2 regions of the Ensifer sp. ENS03 genome follow, and region 1 is predicted to be linked to the other one. Evidence: riboswitches for the same ligand, from Rfam matches in the RefSeq annotation. Region 1 holds a riboswitch; the other holds the start of a gene.

Evidence for each region. Region 1 has a riboswitch for cobalamin ahead of nrdH (glutaredoxin-like protein NrdH). Riboswitches for the same ligand answer to the same signal wherever they lie in the genome.
Region 2: it holds a riboswitch for cobalamin, as region 1 does, so the genes downstream of both, IB263_RS11025 (CbtB-domain containing protein) here and nrdH (glutaredoxin-like protein NrdH) in region 1, are expected to answer to the same signal.

Annotation. Positions count from the first base shown of each region.
Region 1 covers NZ_JACVAV010000003.1:516,792-522,530, forward strand. The annotation lists gene nrdE (class 1b ribonucleoside-diphosphate reductase subunit alpha) at 1-1,761, opposite strand, end outside; gene nrdI (class Ib ribonucleoside-diphosphate reductase assembly flavoprotein NrdI) at 1,731-2,147, opposite strand; gene nrdH (glutaredoxin-like protein NrdH) at 2,160-2,381, opposite strand; cobalamin riboswitch at 2,769-2,995, opposite strand; gene IB263_RS15260 (acyl-CoA thioesterase) at 3,146-3,946, opposite strand; gene metE (5-methyltetrahydropteroyltriglutamate--homocysteine S-methyltransferase) at 3,943-5,739, opposite strand, start outside.
Region 2 covers NZ_JACVAV010000002.1:881,238-886,976, forward strand. The annotation lists gene IB263_RS11000 (helix-turn-helix transcriptional regulator) at 1-244, shown strand, start outside; gene IB263_RS11005 (SRPBCC family protein) at 241-807, shown strand; gene IB263_RS11010 (DUF1772 domain-containing protein) at 877-1,356, opposite strand; gene IB263_RS11015 (NAD(P)H-binding protein) at 1,353-2,183, opposite strand; gene IB263_RS11020 (TetR/AcrR family transcriptional regulator) at 2,288-2,980, shown strand; cobalamin riboswitch at 2,979-3,241, shown strand; gene IB263_RS11025 (CbtB-domain containing protein) at 3,282-3,458, shown strand; gene IB263_RS11030 (CbtA family protein) at 3,656-4,453, shown strand; gene IB263_RS11035 (ferric iron reductase) at 4,492-5,358, opposite strand; gene IB263_RS11040 (glucoamylase family protein) at 5,361-5,739, opposite strand, start outside.

The DNA.
Region 1 (5,739 bases):
CTGGAGGTTCTGGTTGTAAAGGCCACCTTCTATCACTGCCCGTTTCAGCTCCCGCCAATCCTCCTGAGTCGGGATCGAGATGCCGGCTTCCTCGAACAGGCCCTTCACCTTTTCGGTCGCCGGCAGCCATTCGGTCTCGGTGTATTTGTCGAAATAGTCACCCGACGCGTATTTCGAGTTTTCGAAGCCGGCGAAGCTCTTGCCCTTTTCGACCGCCAGCCGGTTCGACGCGCGGATGGCGTGATAGGTCACCGTGTAGAAATAGATGTTGGTGAAATCGATGCCTTCCTCGGAGCCGTAGTAGATGCGCTCGCGGGCGAGATAGCCGTGCAGGTTCATCTGCCCGAGGCCGATCGCGTGGCTGTCGTCGTTGCCCTTTTCGATCGAGGGCACGGACGAGATGTGGCTCATTTCGGAGACGGCGGTGAGGGCGCGGATCGAGGTCTCGATCGTCTGGCCGAAATCCGGGCTGTCCATCGCAGCCGCAATGTTCAGCGAACCGAGATTGCAGGAGATGTCCTTGCCCATGTGCTTGTAGGAGAGGTCGTCGTTGAACGCGCTCGCTTCGCTCACCTGCAGGATTTCCGAGCAGAGATTGCTCATGGTGATGCGCCCGGCGATCGGGTTTGCCCGGTTCACCGTGTCCTCGAACATGATGTAGGGATAACCGCTTTCGAACTGGATCTCGGCGATGATCTGGAAGAAGTCGCGCGCCTTGATCTTGCGCTTGCGGATGCGGGCATCCTCGACCATCTCGCGGTACTTCTCGGTCACCGAAATCTCGGTGAGGGGCACGCCATAGACCTGCTCCACGTCATAGGGTGAGAACAGATACATGTCCTCGTTGTTGCGGGCGAGCTCGAAGGTGATGTCGGGGATGACGACGCCGAGCGACAGCGTCTTGATGCGGATCTTCTCGTCGGCGTTTTCGCGCTTGGTATCGAGGAAGCGCATGATGTCGGGGTGGTGGGCGTGCAGGTAGACAGCACCGGCTCCCTGGCGCGCGCCGAGTTGGTTGGCGTAAGAGAAACTGTCTTCGAGCAGCTTCATGACCGGGATGACGCCGGATGACTGGTTCTCGATCTGCTTGATCGGCGCGCCCATCTCGCGGATGTTGGTGAGCGACAGCGCCACGCCGCCACCGCGCTTGGAAAGCTGCAGCGCCGAATTGATGGCGCGGCCGATACTCTCCATGTTGTCCTCGATCCGGAGCAGAAAGCAGGAGACGAGCTCGCCGCGGCTCTTCTTGCCGGCGTTGAGGAAAGTCGGCGTTGCCGGCTGGAAGCGGCCGGAGATGATCTCGTCGACGAGATCGCGGGCAAGCCCCTCGTTGCCGCGCGCCAAGGCCATCGCCACCATGCAGACACGGTCTTCGTAGCGTTCCAGGTAGCGCTTTCCGTCGAAGGTCTTCAGCGTATAGGACGTGTAGTATTTGAACGCCCCGAGGAAGGTCGGAAAGCGGAACTTCTTTGAATAGGCATGATCGTAGAGATCGCGCACGAAGTTGAAGGAATACTGGTCCAGCACTTCCTGCTCGTAATAGCCCTCGGTCACCAGATAATCGAGTTTTTCCCGGAGGTTATGGAAGAACACCGTGTTCTGGTTGACGTGCTGGAGGAAGTACTGTTTCGCCGCCTGCCGGTCCTTGTCGAGCTGGATCCGTCCCTCTTCGTCATAGAGGTTCAGCATTGCGTTCAGCGCATGATAGTCGAGCGCTGCTTCCGTCGCCTTCAAGGGGCGTTCGAGTGTCGTGACGTCCAAAATCGTTCCATCCCGTTTTTGACATTGGCGACGTCCTCGTCGGTCCCGAGCAGCTCGAACCGGTAGAGATAGGGTACCCGGCACTTGGCCGAAATCACGTCGCCGGCGATCCCGTAGGTCGCGCCGAAATTGCTGTTGCCCGCTGCGATCACGCCGCGGATGTGAGAGCGGTTGCCCGCGTCGTTCAAGAAGCGGATGACCTGCTTCGGCACCGCCCCGCGGCCATCGTCGCCGCAATAGGTCGGCACGATCAGCACGTAGGGCTCTGCGACCGTAAGTGCGTCCTTACCTTCCCTGAGCGGTATGCGGGCGGCGCGAAGGCCGAGCTTTTCGACGAAGCGATGGGTGTTTTCCGAGCGGCTGGAAAAATAGACGATCAGGCCCATCGCCAGCGTCCTTCAGGAAAGCGCGCTGATCATGTCCGGGCGGAAACCCGCCCAATGCCGCTCGCCGGCGACGACGACCGGGACCTGCCGATAGCCAAGACCCTGCACCAGCGCGAATGCATCGGAATCCTCGGAGATATCGACGATGCGATAATCGATGCCTTGGCGGTCGAGCGCACGGGTTGTGGCGGTGCATTGGACGCAGGCTGGTTTGCTGTAGACGGTGATCGACATGGGTTCCTCGTGGGGGTCTGGCAAATGGGCGCAAAAAGTCGTCGGATCGCGCGAACGCGAACCGTGGTGTTGGCGATTGGACACGAAACATCGCTCCCCGGTCGCCTCGACCGGAGTTGACGTCGTCAAGCTGGCCCAAGGTCGGTTACGCAACCGGGCCGGCTCGTTTTGGTCGGGCGCTCAGGAATTCCGCGGATGCGGGTTTTCAAGGCGCGGCCTTTCAATCAGGCGCGCAACAACGCGCACCCGTCCGCAGAAGGTGGATCTGAACTGGAAGAAACTGGCATGACTTCACCCCGAAGCTTTCGACGGGCTGCCGGGGAGACGTCGAGACGATCGGGCAGGCTCATCCTGCCACGCACTCAACCCCTCCGGACACCCCGCCCGTGGACGTTTGGTGATCGAGGCAGGTCTCCTGGCTTACGGGTCAAAGCTTCCATCCCGACCTTCCCGAGGCCTCATGCCTCAGTGGTCCAAATCCGGACAGTCGCTCGCCGTCTACAGTTGCGGGGGCAGCTACGGCATAGCCTCAGCGGAAACCCGCCGGCGCACCGTATTCCCGTCTTAGCTCCCAATCCTTGCGAATCGGAAGAACCTCGAACACTAGATATAGTAGTTCATCGCAAATCTGCGTCAATAGGTTCCGTATGTGGAAGGCGGGGGTAGGAGGGTGGTTTCTTTTGCAGTGTGGATAACGGGGAGTAAACAGCCGGTTGGCACCAAGGTTGTGGATAGGGCGCCCCTGGTGCGGACGCCCCATTCCATCAAGCAGCGAAAGCGGCCACGGGCCGGTTGTCATCGTCGACGGCGACCATAGCGAACGTTCCGGTAACAGTCCGCTGTCGCAGACCGGTGAGGAGCTCTTCCGACCAGAGTTCGACCTCGACGGTGGCTGAACTGCGACCCGTCCGCACAATGCGGGCGATGGGTTCGATGATCGAACCGATCATGATCCGGTGCTTGAAGTCCATACCGGTGCAGGAGGCAAGGACGGTCGCCCGGCGGCTCCGGCGCGTCGCGACGACGAATGCGGCCTTCGTCATATGCGCGAGGGCGTTGCCACCGCATATGGCGCCGAAGCTGTTGGCCTGGCCGGGAAAGACGATGTCGACCATGCGTAGGGTGCCCGCCTCTTCGGGCGTGTCCGTTGCCACATCGAGCGGCGGCAGCATCCAATCCGTTTCATCGGCACAGGGCATCGCGACCATGGTGAAGGTGCCCCTGCTGCAAAGGGCGCGGCTGCCGGTGGCGATATCTTCCGCGATCATCTCGACCTCGACCACCACCGAGCGGCGCCCGACACGAACCGGACGGCCGCTGAAGCAGACGATCTGACCGATGCGCGCAGGCGCACGAAAATCGATGCGGTCGCAGGATGCGGTGACGAAGGGAACGCGCCCGTGACGGGTGGCGACGATGAAAGCGATCCGGTCCATCGACGCGAGGGCGGCGCCACCAAAGAGCGTGCCATGGTGATTGGTATCGCCTGGAAAAACGATGTCGATCAGGGTTTGTGGCGCCGGGGTTTCCCCCGGCGCCGTCGTGACTTCGTGCTGCCCCGTCATGCTTTGACGGCTTCGCGCGTATCGGCGGCAAAAGCCGCTCGAAGCGAGCGGGCGGCGGCGACCATGTTGACGAGCGCCGGCCGCGTCTCTTCCCAGCGCCTGGTCTTCAGTCCGCAATCGGGATTGACCCAGATCTGGTCCGGCGTGAGGCCCTCGGTCGCTTTTTCGATGAGATGCACCATTTCCTCGACGCTGGGCACGCGTGGCGAATGGATGTCGTAGACGCCCGGGCCGATCTCGTTCGGATAGGCCTTGTCGGCGAAGGCGCCGAGCAGTTCCATTTTCGATCGCGACGTCTCGATCGACATGACGTCGGCGTCCATCGCCGCGATTGCGGCCATGATGTCGTTGAACTCGGAGTAGCACATATGGGTGTGGATCTGGGTCGCATCGCCCACCCCGGCTGCACTGAGACGGAAGCACTCCACCGCCCAGTCGAGATAGGTCTTGCGATCGGCATTTCGCAGCGGCAGGCCTTCGCGCAGTGCCGGTTCGTCGATCTGGATGATGGCGATGCCGGCCGCCTCGAGATCCGACACTTCATCGCGCAGTGCTAGCGCGATCTGCCGGCACACCACGGAACGTGGCAGGTCGTCACGAACGAAGGACCATAGCAGCATGGTGACCGGACCCGTCAGCATGCCCTTGACCGGGCGATCGGTCAGCGACTGCGCGAAGGTCGCCCACTCGACCGTCATCGGGTTTGGTCGCGAAACGTCGCCGAAGATAACAGGCGGACGCACGCAGCGCGATCCGTAGCTCTGCACCCAGCCGCTCTGGGTGAAGGCGTAGCCCGAGAGCTGCTCGCCAAAATACTGCACCATGTCGTTGCGCTCGAACTCGCCGTGAACGACTACGTCGATGCCGACCTCTTCCTGCCAGCGCACCGCCACTTCGGTCTCTCGGCGAAGATAGGCGGTGTAGTCGACATAGCTGAGTTCGCCCTTCGCATGCAGTGAACGGGCCTGCCGAACCTCCGATGTCTGCGGGAAGGATCCGATCGTCGTTGTCGGGAAGAGCGGCAATGACAGCTTCTTCGCCTGCAGTGCCCGGCGGCCCGCGAACGGGGATTGCCGCTTGCTGTCCGCATCCGTCAGCGCTTTCAAGCGCCCGGCGACCAGAGGATCATGGATCCTGAGTGAGGTGAGCCTCGCCTGGGCGGACGCGATCGAGGCGGCGAAAACGTGCTCGGAAATGGCAAGCCCCGGCTCGAAGGCGCTGGCAAGCAGGCTGAGTTCGTCGAGTTTCTGCGTACCGAAGGCGAGCCAGGAGGAAAGTTCCGGATCAAGCGCACGCTCCAGCTCGAGATCGATAGGCACGTGCAGGAGTGAGCATGAAGGTGCGAGTTCGATGCGGTCGCGGCCGTGGGCCGAAGTCAGAGGCTGCAGCCGGCGGAACAGGCCGGCCAGATCGGTCCGCCAGATGTTGCGGCCGTCGATGACCCCGAGCGATAGGACCCGGTCCGCCGGAGCCGATTGGATGAGCGTGTCGATCTGCTGCGGCGCGCGCACGAGATCGACATGCAGTCCATCGACCGGCAGCGCCAACGCCGTTGCCGTGTTGTCGCCGATCGAGCCGAAATAGGTCGCCAGCATGATCTTGAGTCCGGGCACGTCGGTGTCGAACGTGCGATAGGCGAGGTCGAGAGCGCGACGATCCTTGTCCGCGAGATCGAGCGCCAGGCAAGGCTCGTCGATCTGGACCCAATCGGCGCCGGCGTCAGCAAGCTCCGCCAGGACCCTCACGTAAACGGGCAGGAGCCGTTCGATCAGATCGACCGGATCGAAGTCGCC
Region 2 (5,739 bases), on a different contig from region 1:
GCCGTTCTCGATCTCGCTGGCCGCGGCATCGAAGCACATCAAGGTGCTGGAAGGAGCAGGTCTGGTGCGCCGCGAAGTGAAAGGTCGCACGCATGTGTGCCGGCTCGATGCCGCGCCGATGCATGCAGGCATGGAATGGATGCGCCACTACGAAGCCTTCTGGCGCACCCGCATCGACGCACTCGAGGCGCTGCTTCTCGCCGAAGACGCCACAATCCAAACTGATCCGGAGGAAAAGCCATGACTTCGTCTGCCACAGCCTTTGCCGGCGCCGACTACGGCCGTGTCGTCGCACCGGACGCGGTGCGCATCGAGCGCCTGCTTCCCGGCCCGATCGAGCGGGTCTGGTCCTATCTGACGGAGGAAAGCAAGCGCCGGCTCTGGATGGCGTCCGGAACGATCGGATCGAAGGAAGGGGCCGAGGTCGAGCACGTCTTCCGCCATTCGGAACTGACGACGGAGGACGATCGGCCACCGCAGAAATACGCCGAGCACGCCGGCGAGGTGCGCAATTACGGCCACGTGCTCGCCTGGGAGCCGCCACGACTACTGGCCTATACCTGGAACGAAGAGACCGGCACCCCGTCGGAGGTCCGCTTCGAGCTCAGCCCCCGCGGGGACAAGGTGCTGCTCGTCGTCACCCATAAGCGCATCGCCGACCGCGCGGTCATGACCAGCTTCTCCGCCGGCTGGCACGTGCACCTCGACATTTTGCGCGCTCTGCTCGAAGGCGAAAAGCCGGCAGCCTTCTGGAGCAAGTTTGCCGACCTTGAAGCGCAATACGACGCGCGTATTCCGAAGCCCTGACGGCGGGATGGGCTTGAAGGTCAGGACGCGTGCAGGCGCCGGCAAGGATCGACTTGCCGGCGCTTTTCGTCAGGCTCGGGCGAAACCGAGAACGAAAAACGCCAGCGCGCCGATCGAGGCCCATGTGCGCACGTGGTTCCACCAGACCCAATCGGTCAGATAGCGCTCACGCCAGAGATCGGTCGCCGCCTGACCGGGGGCTGCCGCGGCGAGTGCGTCATTCATCGGCACGTTGAAGACAATGGTCACCAGCAGCACGCCAACGACATAGGCAATGCCACCGGCGGCAAGCCACCACCTGCCCTCGCCCCCCGAGATGAAGGCGACGACGACGAGCGCCAGGGCGAGCAGCGCCGTGCCCATGAAGGCGCTGAGGAAGATCGGGTTCTGGATCACGACATTGATGGCGTTCATCGCGGCGATCCCCTGCTCCGGCGGCAGCCGCGACAGGGCCTGCATGATGCAAACCGAGAAGATGAAGAACAGCCCGGCCATCAGGCCGGAACCGATCGCGGCGGCAAACGCCAGAGCGGGGATCAGCGGGATCATGCGGCAAGACTCCAAACACCAGTTGCTGCGGTTTCCCGGGCGTAATCGGCAAAGTCGCGCGGACGCCGCCCAAGCACGCGCTCGACATCGGACGTCATGCTGGAATTGCGTCCGTCGAGCACCGAGGTGAAGAGATAGCGGATGAGTTCGACATAGTCATCCGGCACGCCGTCCGCCTTGAGATGCGCTGCGAAGTCGGAAACCGGAATGGCCTGATAAGAGATCCGACGGTTGGCGGCCGCGGCGATCTCGGCGACGGCCTGGGCAAAGGTCATCAGGCGCGGGCCGGTCAAGGCATAGACCTTGCCGATATGCGCATCGTCCAGAAGGGCCTCAACCGCCACGTCGGCAATGTCGTCGCAACTGACGAAGGGCTCGGTGACCTCGTCCACCGGCAGGAAGACCGAACCACTCACCACGCCGTCGGCCAGGAAACCTTCGTCGAAATTCTCGAAGAACCAGCTGCCCCGGATGACCGTCCAGTCGGCGCCGGAGGCCTGCAGCGCACGCTCGGAGGCTTCCGCCTCGTCCTCGCCGCGGCCCGACAGGAGCACCAACCGTTTGATGCCGGAGCGAACGGCAAGGCTCGAAAACTTGGCGATGACGTCGGCGGCGCCCGGCACCGCCAGATCGGGCTGGTAGCAGACATAGATGCGATCGACATTTTCAAGGGCGGGCGTCCAGGTCGCCTCATCCGTCCAATCGAAGGAAGGCGACGCCGAACGGGCGCCGATGCGGACCGCTATGCCCCGCTCCCGAAGGCGATCGGCCACCCGCCGCCCCGTCTTGCCGGTACCGCCCAAAACCAGTGTGACTTTCTGAGACATCGTTTCCTCCTGAGGTTCCACCAACAAACATGAGCATCTCTCACATTTGCAAATGTGATAAATCCTCGTATTTTAGGAGTCAAGTCAAAATGTGAGCATTACTCATGATTCCCGATGCAAGTCCCGCCACGCTTCCCGCTGACGACGAGCCTGCGCTGCGCCGGACGCCGAGCCAGAAGCGCAGCCGCGAGCGCGTCGAGCAGATCCTTGCCTGCGCGACGGCGCTCATCCAGGAGAAGGGCAGCGACGCCATGCGCATGAGCGAAGTCGCTGAAAAGGCGGGGATTTCGATCGGCTCGCTGTATCAGTACTTTCCCGACAAGGCGGCAATCGTGCGCACGCTGGCCGAGCGCTACAATGCGGTCTGCAACGAGTGCATCGCGGCCGAACTGGCCAAGGTCACGTCGATAGCCGAACTGCGCGACGCCTTCTCGCTGCTGTTCGACATCTACTACGACATGTTCCTCGCCGAGCCGGTCATGCGCGACATCTGGTCGGCGATGCAGGCCGACAAGGCGCTGCGCGAGATCGATCTTGCGCAAAGCCGCGCCGGCGGAAAGCTGCTTGCCGATGTCTGGGCCCGGCTTGTGCCGGAGACACCGCGCGAAGAGATCGACAGCGCCGCCTTCCTGATCATGCATCTCGGCGACTGCACCATGCGACTTGCAGTCTCGGTCGACCGGGCCGAGGGTGACCAGATCGTCGAAGCCTACAAACGCATGACCATCAAGGATTTTGTCGCGGATGGACCGCGCGGCGGCGCGCACTCAATTGACAACTCCATGACACAATCCTAATCATCTGGGATCGATTGGTTCCCGGGACGCGAACGTGTTTCGGGAGTAAACGGGAATGTGACGGATGGACCCAAGCTGGGCATTCAAATCACGGCCGACCCCGCGACTGTAGAGCGACGTCGATCCACCGTTCCGGAGCGATCCGGAAGAAGCCACTGGCAAGACCGCGAGAGGGCGGCCGAGCTGGGAAGGCGAGGCAGATCGAGGGCATCGAGCCCAACGCCGTGAGCCAGGAAACCTGCCACTCGATACGGGCATAGGGCCCAACCGGGAATTTCCCGATGCCATCACGGAGGTTGTCATGGCTACGTCTACCATTTCGAGCACCCCGCTCTCCCTCAGCGATCGTCTGACCGCTGGCGTCATCGCGCTCTTCATCGGCGCATTCCTCGTCTTTGGCGCCGGCCTTGCCAACTCGGCAGTGCTGCACGACACGGCGCACGACACCCGCCACTCCTACGGCTTCCCCTGCCACTGACCGATGCGCCGGAACGTGAACAACGTTCCGCATCGAACAATCTGCGGACCTGAACGCATCCGGCCCGAGCCGGATGGAGGCCTGCGCGCATCCCGGTTTTTCCGGCGCGCGAAGGCCATCCGCAGCATAGGGAAAATGGGAAGGCTCAAGGACCACGCCACAGGGCGTGGCTTTTGTCGTTATCGAGGGATTTCAAGATGATTGTCAGAACGCTTCTGGCCGCGATCGTGGCTGGATTGATTGCCGGTGTCTTCATGACCGGCGCCCAGGAACTGCGCGTCACACCGCTGATCCTGCATGCAGAAGAATTCGAAGGCGAGGCACCGGCCGCTACCGAACAGCCCGCCGCCCAGCCGGGTGCGGCACAGCCGGCCGCAGAAAACCACGACCAGCATTCGTCGCTCAAAGCCGTGTCGCCGTTCGGCGCTTTCCTCGACGCTTTGTCGCCGATCACCCCGGCCTATGCCCATGAGGGCGAGCATGAGGAAGGCGGCATCATGTTCGGCATGAGCCGCTTCTCCGGCACGCTGATGGCGAACCTCGTCACAGGTTCCGGCTTCGGTCTGCTGCTCGCCGGCGTCAGCCTGGTGATCGGCTACCCGATCACGCTCAGGAACGGCGCGCTGTGGGGCGCCTGCGGCTGGCTTGCCGTGCACATGCTGCCGGCGATCGGTCTGCCGCCGGAACTGCCGGGCTTTCCGGCAGCCGAACTCGGCGACCGCCAGACCTGGTGGCTGGTGACAGTGGCGCTCTCCGCCGTCGGCCTCTATCTCGTCGTCCTGCGCGAGGAGATCGTCTCCAAGGTCGCAGGCCTGGTGCTGATCGCAGCACCCCATGTCTACGGTGCGCCGCAGCCGCTCGATATCACCAGCAACGTTCCGGCCGTGCTCGGCGCCGAGTTTGCGGTTGCCGCACTCGCCACCACGCTTGCCTTCTGGATCGTGCTCGGCGTCGTCTCCGGCTTCATCAACGAGCGCTTCGTCAAGGCACAGTGATCACTGATCACAGATCGTCAGCAAAGCGACGGCGGGGTTCAGGTCCCGCCGTTTTGCATGAGATGCGCCGCCAGCCGCGCGCGGCGATCTTCCGGCTCCAGCAGCACGCAAGTGTCGCAGAAGCTGCCCCCTTCCGTCTTGAAGTAGAGACAGCAGCCGCAACGGATCCGATACTGGCGCGACAGCTGAGCGCCGCTTGCCGGATCGAGAGCCGCGATCTGCTCGTAGCAGAGCTCCTCTGAGTAGAGCCGCGAACCCGGTCGTTTGACGATCGCCAGCGCCTCGGCCATGCCGCGCGCCTCGTCGCCGATCGCGCGGCCGATTTCCAGGAACGCGCCGGCCAGGGCATCGGCCGCGACCCGCCATTGCGCCCCGCTCGACAGCCCTGCTCGCGCTTTCAGAACCGCAACGACGGGTGCCAGATGGGCGATGAAGCCCTGTTCGAATGCGCTGGCGCCTTCGCCACCCTGGCGCTCCTTGGCCGGCGGATGCAGGCGAAAATGATAGCGCTTGCCCGCGATTTCGACGCCACGGTGAAGCCGCGTCCAATCCTCGAAACGAATGCCGGCCACCTCCGCCTGCAACCCGGCGCCGAGATGGAACGCGCCAAGGACCACGCTCAGCTGGCGGCTATAGAAGGCGATCAGATGCGCCGCCCGGATCCGGTCGGTCATGCCGACCCCGAAGAAATCCTGATAGGCGAGCCCCGCCTCAAGGCCAGCGCTGCCCGCAGCCCAGAAGTCGCCCGGCGCGCTGAAATCACTGGCCGCCGGCCCGAGCGAGACGGCAGCCTCGGGAAACTGGGTACGCAGATGGTCGGCGACGGCCAGCGCCTGCGGCGCAAACGCCGCGGTCTCCGCTGTCGGCCGATGGTCGTTCAAGCGCATGCCGTCTCCGTCGTCCATTCTCATCCTCTGGCGCGGGATGCGGGCGGATTACCACACGCGCCTTCCCCCTCCTGCAGCCAGCCACCGTCGAAGCCCGCCCGTTCAAGGCCGAGGCGGATCGCCGGCATGCTGCGCATCAGCGCCCAGCTAAGGCCGCTTTGCCAGTTCTCGATCATCATGACAACGAGGCCCTGGTCAAGACCGACGACCCGCGCATCGATCCAGCCCTCCGGGCCTGCGCCGGCGGCCAGGCTCGGGTTGAAGCCGCCGGGAAAGCGCCCTTCGCTCAGAAGTCCCGGATAACTGTCTGCCATATGCACGAGGGAGGCCTGCGCCGCGTCCGGCTCGAACGGCAGGCAGGCGAGCGGCGCCCAGGGCACGAGCGTGCCGTCATCAAGG